Regions from separate parts of the Pseudoalteromonas sp. G5_S1_54_S4 genome, predicted to be linked through region 2. Evidence: riboswitches for the same ligand, from Rfam matches in the RefSeq annotation. Region 2 holds a riboswitch; the other holds the start of a gene.
What was found. Region 2 has a riboswitch for cobalamin ahead of ACTRWE_RS02625 (ABC transporter ATP-binding protein). Riboswitches for the same ligand answer to the same signal wherever they lie in the genome.

Region 1 (5,799 bases), on a different contig from region 2:
CGGATTTATTCCGCGCTTTTTTTTGCCAAAATTTTAGCAAGTAAGGCGTCATTATAAGGTGTTGCAATATGGTGCAGTTTTCCTTGCTCACTTATATAGCCACAAATCGCCATGATCTCTGTTTGTCTATTATGCAAAACGTCTTGATGCATAGATGAGTAATTCTCTGCGGTTAAACTCATTACCTTGTAGGCGCGCTCGAGAGCATCGATAAGCTTAATATTAAGTTTAAGCGCGGTCGCAATATGGCACGCCTCTGTTAATAAATTAATAATTGAGCTATTAAACTGTGGCGCACGCAACTGGCCATTTTTTATATTGTACAGAGCGGTTAATGGATTTATTGCAATATTAACCAGTAGCTTTTCAAACCGTAGTTGTTCAATATTGTTACTGACAATTAACTGTGGAATGGTGTGTAATTGCTCACTAAGCTGTTGAATATTTTGAATAGCTAGTTGATTACAGCCCCCTAATACACTTTGCCCGTTTCCGGTATGCTGCACAATATTAGGGTTTGACTTAAATCCAGCTATGCTGGTGGTTAAAAAGTACAACGACTGCTGCTTTGTTAGTTGTTCATTTAATTGTTCAACATTACCCATGCCATTATGACTCAGTATAATATGGGTATTATTGCCTAGATAAGGTTTTACTTGAGCATAGGCTTGTTGCACTGCAAACGCTTTTACCGTGAATAAAACAATATCAAATTCAGGAGTTTGAGATAACTGCTCTTGTGAGATAAAAGTGGCGTTAATTTTTTCAGACGCAGCGTTACTGTGGCTGTAAAAGCGAGTATTAACTGTGCCTTTTCGAGTAAGTATATATATAGCGTGATGCTTGGCTAAAAAATGGCTAAATAACAAGCCAATAGCGCCATCACCTACAACAAGTATGTTAGCCATAATGCTTCTTTTTACGCAGTGTTAACAGGGCTTTAGCTAAAAAGTAGCTCGCTGCACCAATAAAATCGGCAACAAAATCGGCCAGTGATGCTTGTCTGTAAGGAAGGCTATCTTGCATAATCTCTATTGCCGCACCGTAACCAGCGAGTAATAGTATTTGTGCATATAATGGGAGTTTAAACGCTTTATCCATAATAATGGCAAGTAAAAAGAAGATACCAAAATGCGCTGCTTTATCAACATGCGGAAATAAGTTTGCCGCGCCCTTTACCTCTTTAGCAAATAAGAAGGTAAACGCAACAATACTAATTAAAAAAATTGCTTGGTAAACACGCCTTGTCACGAAAATTCCTAAAATCGTATAAAAAAGAAGCCTCAGTATATCAAACTAATTTAGTATCGCACCTGAACAAAATGCAGAAAAATGTAAAGATTTATCATTTTAACGTTATAATTGCGGCATAAAATTAAGATTAGATAGTTAGGAGAACGCTATGCCTTCATTTGATATTGTATCTGAAGTAGAAATGAACGAAGCAAAAAATGCGGTTGATAACGCCAACCGTGAACTAGAAACGCGATTTGACTTTAGAGGCGTTGATGCATCAATAGAGCTAAACGATAAAACAATTAAATTAAAAGCTGAAGCAGATGCTCAGGTAATGCAGTTATTTGATATTTTAGCGAGTAAAATCTCTAAACGTGGGATGGATGTTGCAAGCTTAGAGCTACAAGATATTTCTCGTGCGGGCAAAAATGTTTTTCGTAACGTTGCACTTAAACAGGGTATCGAAAAAGACATGGCTAAAAAAGTAGTAAAAGCCATCAAAGACTCTAAAGTAAAAGTACAAGCGGCCATTCAAGGTGAAGAAGTTCGCGTAACAGGTAAAAAGCGTGATGACTTACAAGCGGCTATGCAAGTTGTACGCACTGCTGATTTAGGTCAACCATTTCAGTTTAAAAACTTCCGCGATTAATTTATTGTTTCGAGCTAGGCACTATAGGCGCTGAGCTCAAAGCAACATGTATTTAGCCAAACACGTTATATTGTTTGGCTATTTATTTTTGGATCTATGATAATTATCGAACTCCGAACTCCGAACTCCGAACTCCGAACTCCGAACTCCGAACTCCGAACTCCGAACTCCGAACCCCGAACCCCGTATCCTGAATCTTGAACCTTTGGATTTGTAGATGTTTAGACGTCCGTTGACTTTTTTTAGTAAACAGATAACAATAGCAGTCTATTTTCAAGGTGCTTACTAAACACTTCAATGGTGTGATTTTTTTAGTAGGATAATCGGGAAGTTGGTGCGTTTTCATTGATGAAGTCAATCCCAACACTGCCCCCGCAACGGTAAAGTTATGCTGTATTAAATTATGGTAACTGAGTCCGGAGACCGGCCTTGATTTAATCTTACTTACTAACATCTTTGCGGTGGGCAAAGATAGGGGACATGATGTTAAATAAAACCGCACTGGGTGTGGCCATTTCGGCTGTACTCTCTATTTCTGTATCTGCTGCAGAACAAACCATTGAAAAAATAACCGTTACTGCGAATAAATTTGAACAACCTATAAATGATGTATTAGCAAGTGTTGCAGTTATCGAGCGCGCTGATATTGAAAAAGCGAATTACCGAGATTTACCAGCAATATTAAATACCATAGCTGGGATAGATATTGTTCGTAATGGTGGGTTAGGTCAAAAGGCAGATATATTTGTTCGCGGGGCCAGCGCTAAATATACCTTAGTATTGGTTGATGGCGTAAGAGTGAGCGATGCAAGTTCAGGTAGTGTATCGCTGACGAATATTCCAGTTAACAGTATCGAGCGTGTTGAGCTTATTAAAGGGGCAAGAGCTGCTATTTATGGCTCTGATGCGGTAGCCGGAGTAATTAATATTATCACCCGTAAAGCCTCAAATAACTCGCTTTCGGCTACTTTAGGCAGCCATAGCTACAGTAATTATCAGCTTGCTGGTGGGCTTGTAAAAGAGGCGCTTAGCTTTAATTATAATTTAGGCTACGAAGAGACAGATGGTTTTGATGTTACTGGCAAAGATCCAGCGGCTGAGTACACAAAAGATCATGATGATGATGGCTACAAAAATAAAAACATTGGCTTTAATTTAGCTTATGAGCTTGCTGAACTAGGCCAATTGAGCCTGCAATCTCAGTATAGTGAAGGCGAAGCACAATATGATAATGCATGGGGTAACGATGCCTACGACTTTGAAAATTACACCGCTAAGCTAGGCTGGAACAAAGCCTCAGATATATATAGCCAAAGTACTTCGGTGAGCGTTTCGCAAGAAGAAAATACCCAAACAGGTACCGATGTGCAGCAAGTGTATAGCACAGAGCGTGTTGAGTTTGAATATCGAGGGCTTTATACCCTTACTGAAGAACTTGAACTATCGGGTGGCTTTAATTATTTATCTGAGGATTTATCAAACTCGTCAGCAACGTCATCAGAAGAAAAACGCGATAATAAGGCGTTGTTTATAGGCGCGTTTTATAGCCATAACAAATGGTTAGCAAATGCGGTTGTTAGAACCGATGATTATGACTTCCATGGCCGTGCAAACACTTACAGTACAGGACTTGGTTACAAAGCAAATAACTATGTAACACTACGTTTAAATCACGGTACTGCATTTAGAGCTCCTTCGTTAATTAATGCGTTTGTGACTAACAGCCCGTACTATTTACCAAACAATAATATTAAACCTGAAGAAGCCTTAAATAATGAGCTTGGTATAACTTTAGAAACCCAATGGGGCCGTTATGATATTGCTATTTTCGATAACCGTATCAATAATTTGATTAGTAATAATTATGATGCAGACTCAGGTAAATATATTGCAACTAACATAGATAAAGTATCTATGCAGGGGATAGAATTATCGGCTGAGTTTTCAGCGTTAGGCTTTGAACACTCTGTTAATGTTAGTTTTTTAGATGCTACAGATGAAAAGACGAATACAGATTTACCACGCAGGCCTTCAGAGTCGTTTAATTATCAACTCGCTAAGTCATGGGGCGATTTTGATGCTAGTTTAGATATGCAGTATCGCTCATCGCGTCCATCAATTGCGTATTATGATTCTGAACTCGCTGACTATACGGTATTTAATTTAGCAGCCAATTACCAGTTGCTCGATAATTTGTCGTTAGCTGCTCGAATAGAAAATATTACTGATAAGGAATATTTTACTGCAGCAACAGGGTTTGCTGCCAGTGGTGAGCTATTAGGTTATAACAGCGCAGGAAGAACTTTCTTTGTGGGGGCAAATTATCAGTTTTAGTCACTTATCCTAGTTGCCAAGGAACAAATAGCCCAGCTTATTGCTGGGCTATTTATTAAAAGCACTTTATTCCGATAAAAACTCGCTAAATTCGGTTTCAAACTTATGTAATTTGGGTGCAATTAAAATACTGCAATAGCCCTGCTCAGGATTTTCATTGAAATAGTCCTGATGGTAGTGCTCTGCGGGGTAAAAAGTGGTTGCTGGGCTCACCTCAGTCACTATAGGTTCGCTAACATGACTTTGCAGCTCTGCAATAACGGCCTGTGTTTGCAATTGTTGTTGCTGATCATGGTAATACACAACGCTGCGGTATTGAGTACCTATATCGTTACCTTGGCGATTTAACTGGGTGGCATCATGCAAGGTAAAAAACATTGCGAGTAAGGTTTCAAAGCTTATCACACTAGAATCAAATTCAACCTTAACCACTTCGGCATGTCCGCTGTTGCCAGTGCAAATGGCTTTGTAGGTTGGGTTATCAGTGTGCCCGCCCGTGTAACCAGAACAAACACTGAGTACACCTTTAACACGCCTAAATGCCGCATCAATACACCAAAAACAGCCGCCGCCGAGTGTTGCTACCTGTGTGGTTGAACTCATAAGTACTTCCTCAATTATATGGTTATATGCACCAAAATAGCGCCGTAACTGCTAATTACGACGCTCAGAGTGACTTAGATCTCTTTAAGTGGTTTTTCAGCTGCTTGTTTATCTAGCTTTTGCTGTAAAAACTCTGGTGATTGTGTATTTCGCGCTAGTGCATAATAGGCAGCTGGCACCACAAACAGAGTCAGTATGGTGGCAACCGTTACGCCGGTAAATACCACCACACCAATTACCATTCTACTTTCCGAGCCAGGCCCTGAGGCGAGTACCAAAGGTACTGCACTCATAACTGTAGTCAGGGAGGTCATTATAATAGGACGTAAACGCTGGGTAGCGGCTTGTAAAATAGCTTCACTAAATTCCAACCCTTTATCACGTAACTGATTGGTAAATTCAACAATCAGAATACCGTTTTTAGCGCTTAACCCGATGAGCATCACAATACCGATTTGGCTGTATATATTGAGTGTTAAGCCCATACTCCACAGGCCAAACATAGCACCCATTAGCCCAAGTGGAACGGTGAGCATAATAACAAGCGGATGCATAAAGCTTTCAAACTGAGCAGCGAGCACTAAAAAGGTCACGGTCAATGCCAGCACAAACACGTAGGTCATGGCTGAGGCACCTTCATAAAACAATTGTGACTCACCTTTGTAATCAATGGCGCCATCAATGTCGTTTTCTTCTGCGGCAATATTGTTTAAAAAGTTTAGTGCTTGTTCTAGCGTATAGCCATCAGCTAAGTTGGCACTTAGAGTAATTGCACGCATACGGTTATAGCGGTTTAAACGCGAGGCGGTGGCTTCTTCTTTCAAGCTTATAAGGCTGTCGAGTGGCACCAATTCATTGCTGCGAGATTTAAGGTAAATATTTGAAATATCAGTAGGGTTTGCAAAGTCTTCTTTAGTTCCCTTTAAAATTACATCGTACTCTTCACCGCGGTCAATAAAAGTGGTTACACGGCGTTG
Region 2 (5,799 bases):
ACAAGCAACCTGCTGCTGGTTTAAATTGAGTATTGCATTTACTTGGCTTAGCACTTTTTGCTCACCTAAAATGGTATTAAAATCACTAAGCGCTAACCCAGCTATTTGCCCTAATGATGATTCCACCGCATTAGGGTCACAAATCGTATTACCTAGCATTTGCATACCGCCGCAAATACCCAATACTTTGCCACCATAGCGTAAATGGCGTTTTATTTGCTGATCCCAGCCTTCATTTTTTAAAAATACCAAATCGCTAAGTACATTTTTACTGCCAGGCACAATAATTAAATCAACATCAGGAATTGTTTGAGTATGGCGCACATAGGTTATATTTATATTTGGGTGTAATCGCAGTGCATCAAAATCGGTATGATTACTAATATGAGGCACTAGCAGCACCGCAATATTAATGCTGGCCTCGGTCACATTATTATCTATGGCAACGGCATCTTCGGCATCAAGTGCTAAATCGTGTAGGTAGGGTAACACCCCTAACACAGGTTTACCGGTGTACTCTTCAAGCCAATCTAACCCGCCTTGTAATAGGCTAATGTCACCACGAAAACGGTTAATCACAAAGCCTTTTACCCGTGCTTGCTCTGATTCGCTTAATAGCGCCAAAGTCCCTACTAGGTGAGCAAACACACCCCCTTTATCAATATCAGCAATAATAATAACCGGGCAATCGACCTTTTCGGCGTAGCCCATATTGGCGATATCGTTTGCGCGTAAGTTAATTTCAGCTGGGCTACCAGCCCCTTCAACCAACAATAAGTCAAAGCGTTTAGCTAAACGGTTATGCGAGGTTAATACCGCTTCCATAGCCACTTTTTTGTAGTCATGGTAAGAGTCGGCTTCCATATTACTAATAGCCCTACCATGAATAATAACTTGCGCGCCGGTATCACTATTGGGTTTGAGTAATATCGGGTTAAAGTCTATTTCAGGTGCAACTTTTGCCGCAACGGCTTGTAATGCTTGTGCTCTACCAATTTCACCGCCATCATGAGTTACGGCACTATTAAGCGCCATATTTTGCGGTTTAAACGGCGCAACATTAACACCTTGATTAGCAAACACTCTGCAAAGTGCTGCAACCAGGGTACTTTTACCCGCATCTGAGGTAGTGCCTTGTACCATTAGTGTTTTCATTATTGAACCACCAGCTGGCGCTTACGAAAATACAATATACTTAAAAAGAATAGACTGCCGATAGCCGCCGTGATCACCCCGATTGGCAACTCTTGATTACTTAATAGTGAGCGAGCAAGCACATCGACCCATACCATAAATATGCCCCCGACTAATCCGGTCATTAATAACCCAACACGGCTACCTTGAGAGATAAAAAAGCGCACTATGTGCGGCACCATTAAGCCAACAAAGCCAATTCCGCCACAGTTAGCAACCAATACGGCCGTGATCAACGAGCTTAAAATAAGCATTAAAATTCTAAAGCGATGCACCCTAACACCAAGCGTTGTCGCGCTTTCATCGCCTAACAACATCGCATTAAGCTGGCGCCTAAAACCCAACATGATTATTGTACATGCCATAATGACTAAGGCAGGTAACAGCAGCGACTGCCACTGTGCTCTAGCAAAACTACCTAAAGTCCAAAATAAAATAGCCGCGACTGCTTGTGGATCGCTCCAATAAAGTAACAAACTAGTAAAAGCACTAAATAAAAATGATAAGGCCACCCCTGCCAATAACATCGACTCAACTTGAGCGTTGCGCTGGCTACCTGCAATTAAAATTAATAACCCCATCGCAACTAAACTGCCGGTTAATGCCGCCCCAGATAGTGCAATACCCGCCCCAGCTCCTACCAAGGACATTAATATAACCACCCCTAATGAAGCACCAGACGAAATACCAAATAAATAAGGATCAGCTAAGGGATTACGGGTGACTGTTTGTAGTATTAAACCTGCAATCGCTAAGCCACTACCGGCTAAAAAAGCCAGCAAAGTACGTGGCATTCTTAATTCAATAATAATACGGCTGGTAAATGAAGCCTCGTTTGAAAAGGTTAAGCTTTGATATACATCTGCTAGCGACGTAGGTACCGCACCAAAACTCAGTGCAATAAATAAACTTAATAGTGCGCATAGTAGCGCAACGATTAATGCAACGGTATGGTTAGAAAAAACCGTCATATTATTGGTATCCATAATAATAAGTAATATGAGGAATAGCCTCACCCGAAGCTGCTGATTGAGGGTGAGTGCTCACTTGTGCACAAACGCCAAACACCTCATCCAGCATCTGCTCAGTGACCACTTTATTTGGCTTACCTGCATCAACAACTTTTCCATTTTTAATAACCACTAACTCATCACACATAGCAGCAGCTAAATTTAAGTCATGAAATGACGCAAATACCGTAATACCTAAAGATTTAGCCAGCTCCATCAGTTGAATTTGATATTTCACATCAAGGTGACTAGTTGGTTCATCCATAATAAGAAGTTGCGGTTGCTGCACAATAGCGCGGGCAATAAAGGCTCGTTGCTTTTCACCGCCAGATAGCGAATCAAATAATTGAGTACTATGAGATTCAAGCCCCACATGACTAATAGCCTGAGCTATTTTTTGTTTATCTGCTTGGGTGGTCGAGCTAAATAGCGTTTTATACGGGGTAAGCCCTAGAGCTACAACATCGAATAACGAGAGATTAAATTGCGACGGTGTTTCTTGTAGCACTACCGCAACTTGCTTGGCATAGTCTTCGCTTTTTAGCTGCCAAATATCGGTGTTATTAAATTTAACCTCTCCCGCTGACGGCTGATTAAATCGATACAAGCAACGCAGTAAACTCGATTTTCCCGCACCATTAGGACCAATTAAGCCAACAAACTTGCCACGCTCAATACTCAAATTAATATGCTCAAGGATTAAGGTGTTACCCACTCGCCAAGAGACATTATTAACGGTTAGAAGTGCAGTTTTTTTAGCGGTTTGAGTGTGCAAAAAATTATCCTAGGCAGGGAAAACCCACACTCAGTACCACAAGTACCAAAAAGAAAATGAGTTAACCCGCTCGTTATATGAAGTTTTAAGGCACTTGTATCTGACTTACAGTAAAACTGATTACAGTTACGGGTATAGTTGAGGAGTTTCACCTCATTCCAAATGCTTGGCTATTATGCGCAGATAAGTAAATAATTTAAAGCAAAAAAAACCGCACTCAACTGAGTGCGGTTAAAAGGGAGTGTTTTAACTAAGGTTTAGTTAAAACTTATATTCCATACCTAAACCTAGGTAATCTTGGTCAACATTGCTGTCCATATCAAAGCTTGAGTAAAAACCAAATACTTTAAGGTTTTTGTTTAGTTTATGGTCAACACCTACCGATATCGCGCTTTTATCATCGCTGTCATCAAAATCCATTGTTTGGTATTGCACTTTGAAAGTGTTGCTACCCATAAGGTAAGCTGCATTCACTAAGTAACCGTCAGCCTCAGCGCTGCCATCTACTTTTTCTTGTGTTTGGTACATTGCGCCAAGTCTAAAATCTTCAATTTTACCTTGAACTGTTGCACGCACTACATCGTAACCATTGACTTCGCTATCAGCAGCAATGGCAGCATATACTGCGCTCTTTTTAAGGCCTGCATCACCGTAAGTTAACGCCACTGAGTAGCCATTTTTGGCATCTACGTCGTCTTCTGCAATAAATGACGCTAATACTTTAAAACCTTCATATGAGTTTGAAGCATAAGATACTGAGTTACCTAAACGATTTTCACCTTTAAAGGTATTTTTTATATCACCTTCTTCAAGATCGTTGAAAAGATCTAGCTTCCCCTGCGCTTGCTTAAGCGCGGTATCATTTCGGCCTATCACAACCTGACCAAATCCGCCTTTAAAGCCCACATATTGATTACGCGCTGAAATATTGTCGTCATCACCTTTAGAATCGGCATCAGACACATCGACCTGAAATTCAAACTTATAAACCGCTTCTAAACCGTCTGAAATTTTTTCAGACCCTTTAAGTCCGAAACGAGATGCATTACTTTTAATTTCAGTAAACGATCCTTCACCATCGTCAGATGATTGAACGGTTACATTTGCTTTACCGTAAATATCTACCTCTGCAAGTGTATTAAAAGATAAACCACTAAGTAGGGCTAAGCATAAGCTCGATTTTGCAAATTTCATGTTATTTCCTCGATAATCACAAAAGACTAATTTTTAAAACAGCAGCAGTGTGTCACCACTAAATGACAAAAATATTACAAAGGACACATTTTTGTCTTTTTAAATTAATAAAACTGCATTAAATCTGAAATCAAAATAACATGTAAAATAAACTGCCTACCGACTACTTACTTTGTTTCAATAAACTCGGTGTCATTTGCGTTAACAAATTAACCAAGGTTTCTATCAGCTCTTTCTGTTCGTTATCTCTATGATAGGCAACAAATACATCTCTTGAGGTATTTTCTACCCCTTTTACATGAAAAAGTTCGCCTTTTTCTAAATGATCTTTAACTAATACCTGTGGAATAAACGCACTGCCGCCACATTGCAGTATTAAATCAAGCGCAATACGCCCTGTACTGGTTCTAAAATAAGGCGGTGTTTTACCGGTAAACTGACGCGCATGCCAAAGAGAAAACGTGGTTCCCCAATCAACATACACATATTGATTATCAAAAAAGTTATCACTGGTTGCCGTATCGTAACCACTCACCGGAATAATAGGCAGTTCACAAATACGTTCAACCACAAGTTCATCAACTTTAGGGGGATCAAACAAAATAGCTAAATCAAGCGTACGCTCCAACAATAAGCGAGTGCTTTCTTGTTGCGCTTTCACTTCTGCCACCAGCGATACACCAGGCATCGCCGATACAATATTTGTAATACCAAACTGTAAAAATGCATCCCAAATATTAGGCGTACCAGCTAAGCTAATTTGCTTATGCATATTATCTGCAAGTGCAACATCCACTTTGGCTCTTTGCATCCCAGTAATAATCATTTGCGCATGCGGTAACAAACGCTCACCTGGGGCCGTGAGTTGAATATTATTACGCTGACGAATAAATAAATTTACGCCTAAGCCCTGCTCTAGTTGGCGAATTCTAAAACTCACCGCAGACTGCGTTATGTATAGGTTTTCTGCCGCTTTACCAAAATGGCGAGTACGCACCACTTCAACAAATGTTTTTAATAAATCTATGTCCAATTTTTTATCCTCACGATAAAAATTTTTTGTTTAAAAAAATAGCGATTATGTCCCATACTCCAGCTAATAATTGGTATGAGGGTACAGCTATGAGCAATGATATTTCACTACTTCGTCAAGCATTCGTAAGTCAACGTCAATTTTATGATGACCAAAATTTTCCACGCGGATTTAGCCGCAGCGGACACTTTACCCTGTTAGAGGCAAGTATTTTAGAGCAGCATGGTGTTGTTTTAAAAAGCCTGTATAACAAAACAGTTGAGCCACAAAACGAACATCAGCAACAATTTGTAAATGCGGTTAGTGGCGCAATAGAGCCAAGTAACCCAATTGAACGAGCATGGGTTAAATATTTAAAGTTAACAACCTGCAAAACAAAATTCCATACATTATTTGGACGCTCAAAAATTTCAGGGCCAACACCAATAAGCCAAGATTATTATTCTGAGGCAGACAATCTATAAGTCACTACAATAGTTGCTTTTTGGCGTTTTAGCAGTTACAACTTGTATAAGCAAACACTTTTGCAAAATTTAAACAGGCTGCCACGTGACGCACAGAATACTTATTGTTGAAGACACCCCCACTATTGC

Region 1: linked by a shared signal. The riboswitch ahead of ACTRWE_RS04240 (TonB-dependent receptor domain-containing protein) and the one ahead of ACTRWE_RS02625 (ABC transporter ATP-binding protein) in region 2 are both predicted to bind cobalamin.

Annotation. Positions count from the first base shown of each region.
Region 1 covers NZ_JBQKUL010000006.1:76,424-82,222, reverse strand. The annotation lists gene ACTRWE_RS04255 (ketopantoate reductase family protein) at 6-908, opposite strand; gene ACTRWE_RS04250 (VanZ family protein) at 901-1,251, opposite strand; gene ACTRWE_RS04245 (YajQ family cyclic di-GMP-binding protein) at 1,403-1,885, shown strand; cobalamin riboswitch at 2,166-2,331, shown strand; gene ACTRWE_RS04240 (TonB-dependent receptor domain-containing protein) at 2,369-4,219, shown strand; gene msrA (peptide-methionine (S)-S-oxide reductase MsrA) at 4,286-4,822, opposite strand; gene ACTRWE_RS04230 (efflux RND transporter permease subunit) at 4,897-5,799, opposite strand, start outside.
Region 2 covers NZ_JBQKUL010000004.1:2,437-8,235, forward strand. The annotation lists gene ACTRWE_RS02615 (cobyric acid synthase) at 1-1,155, opposite strand, end outside; gene ACTRWE_RS02620 (FecCD family ABC transporter permease) at 1,155-2,165, opposite strand; gene ACTRWE_RS02625 (ABC transporter ATP-binding protein) at 2,167-2,979, opposite strand; cobalamin riboswitch at 3,054-3,191, opposite strand; gene ACTRWE_RS02630 (porin) at 3,241-4,173, opposite strand; gene ACTRWE_RS02635 (LysR family transcriptional regulator) at 4,337-5,206, opposite strand; gene ACTRWE_RS02640 (MaoP family protein) at 5,296-5,670, shown strand; gene ACTRWE_RS02645 (GGDEF domain-containing response regulator) at 5,756-5,799, shown strand, end outside.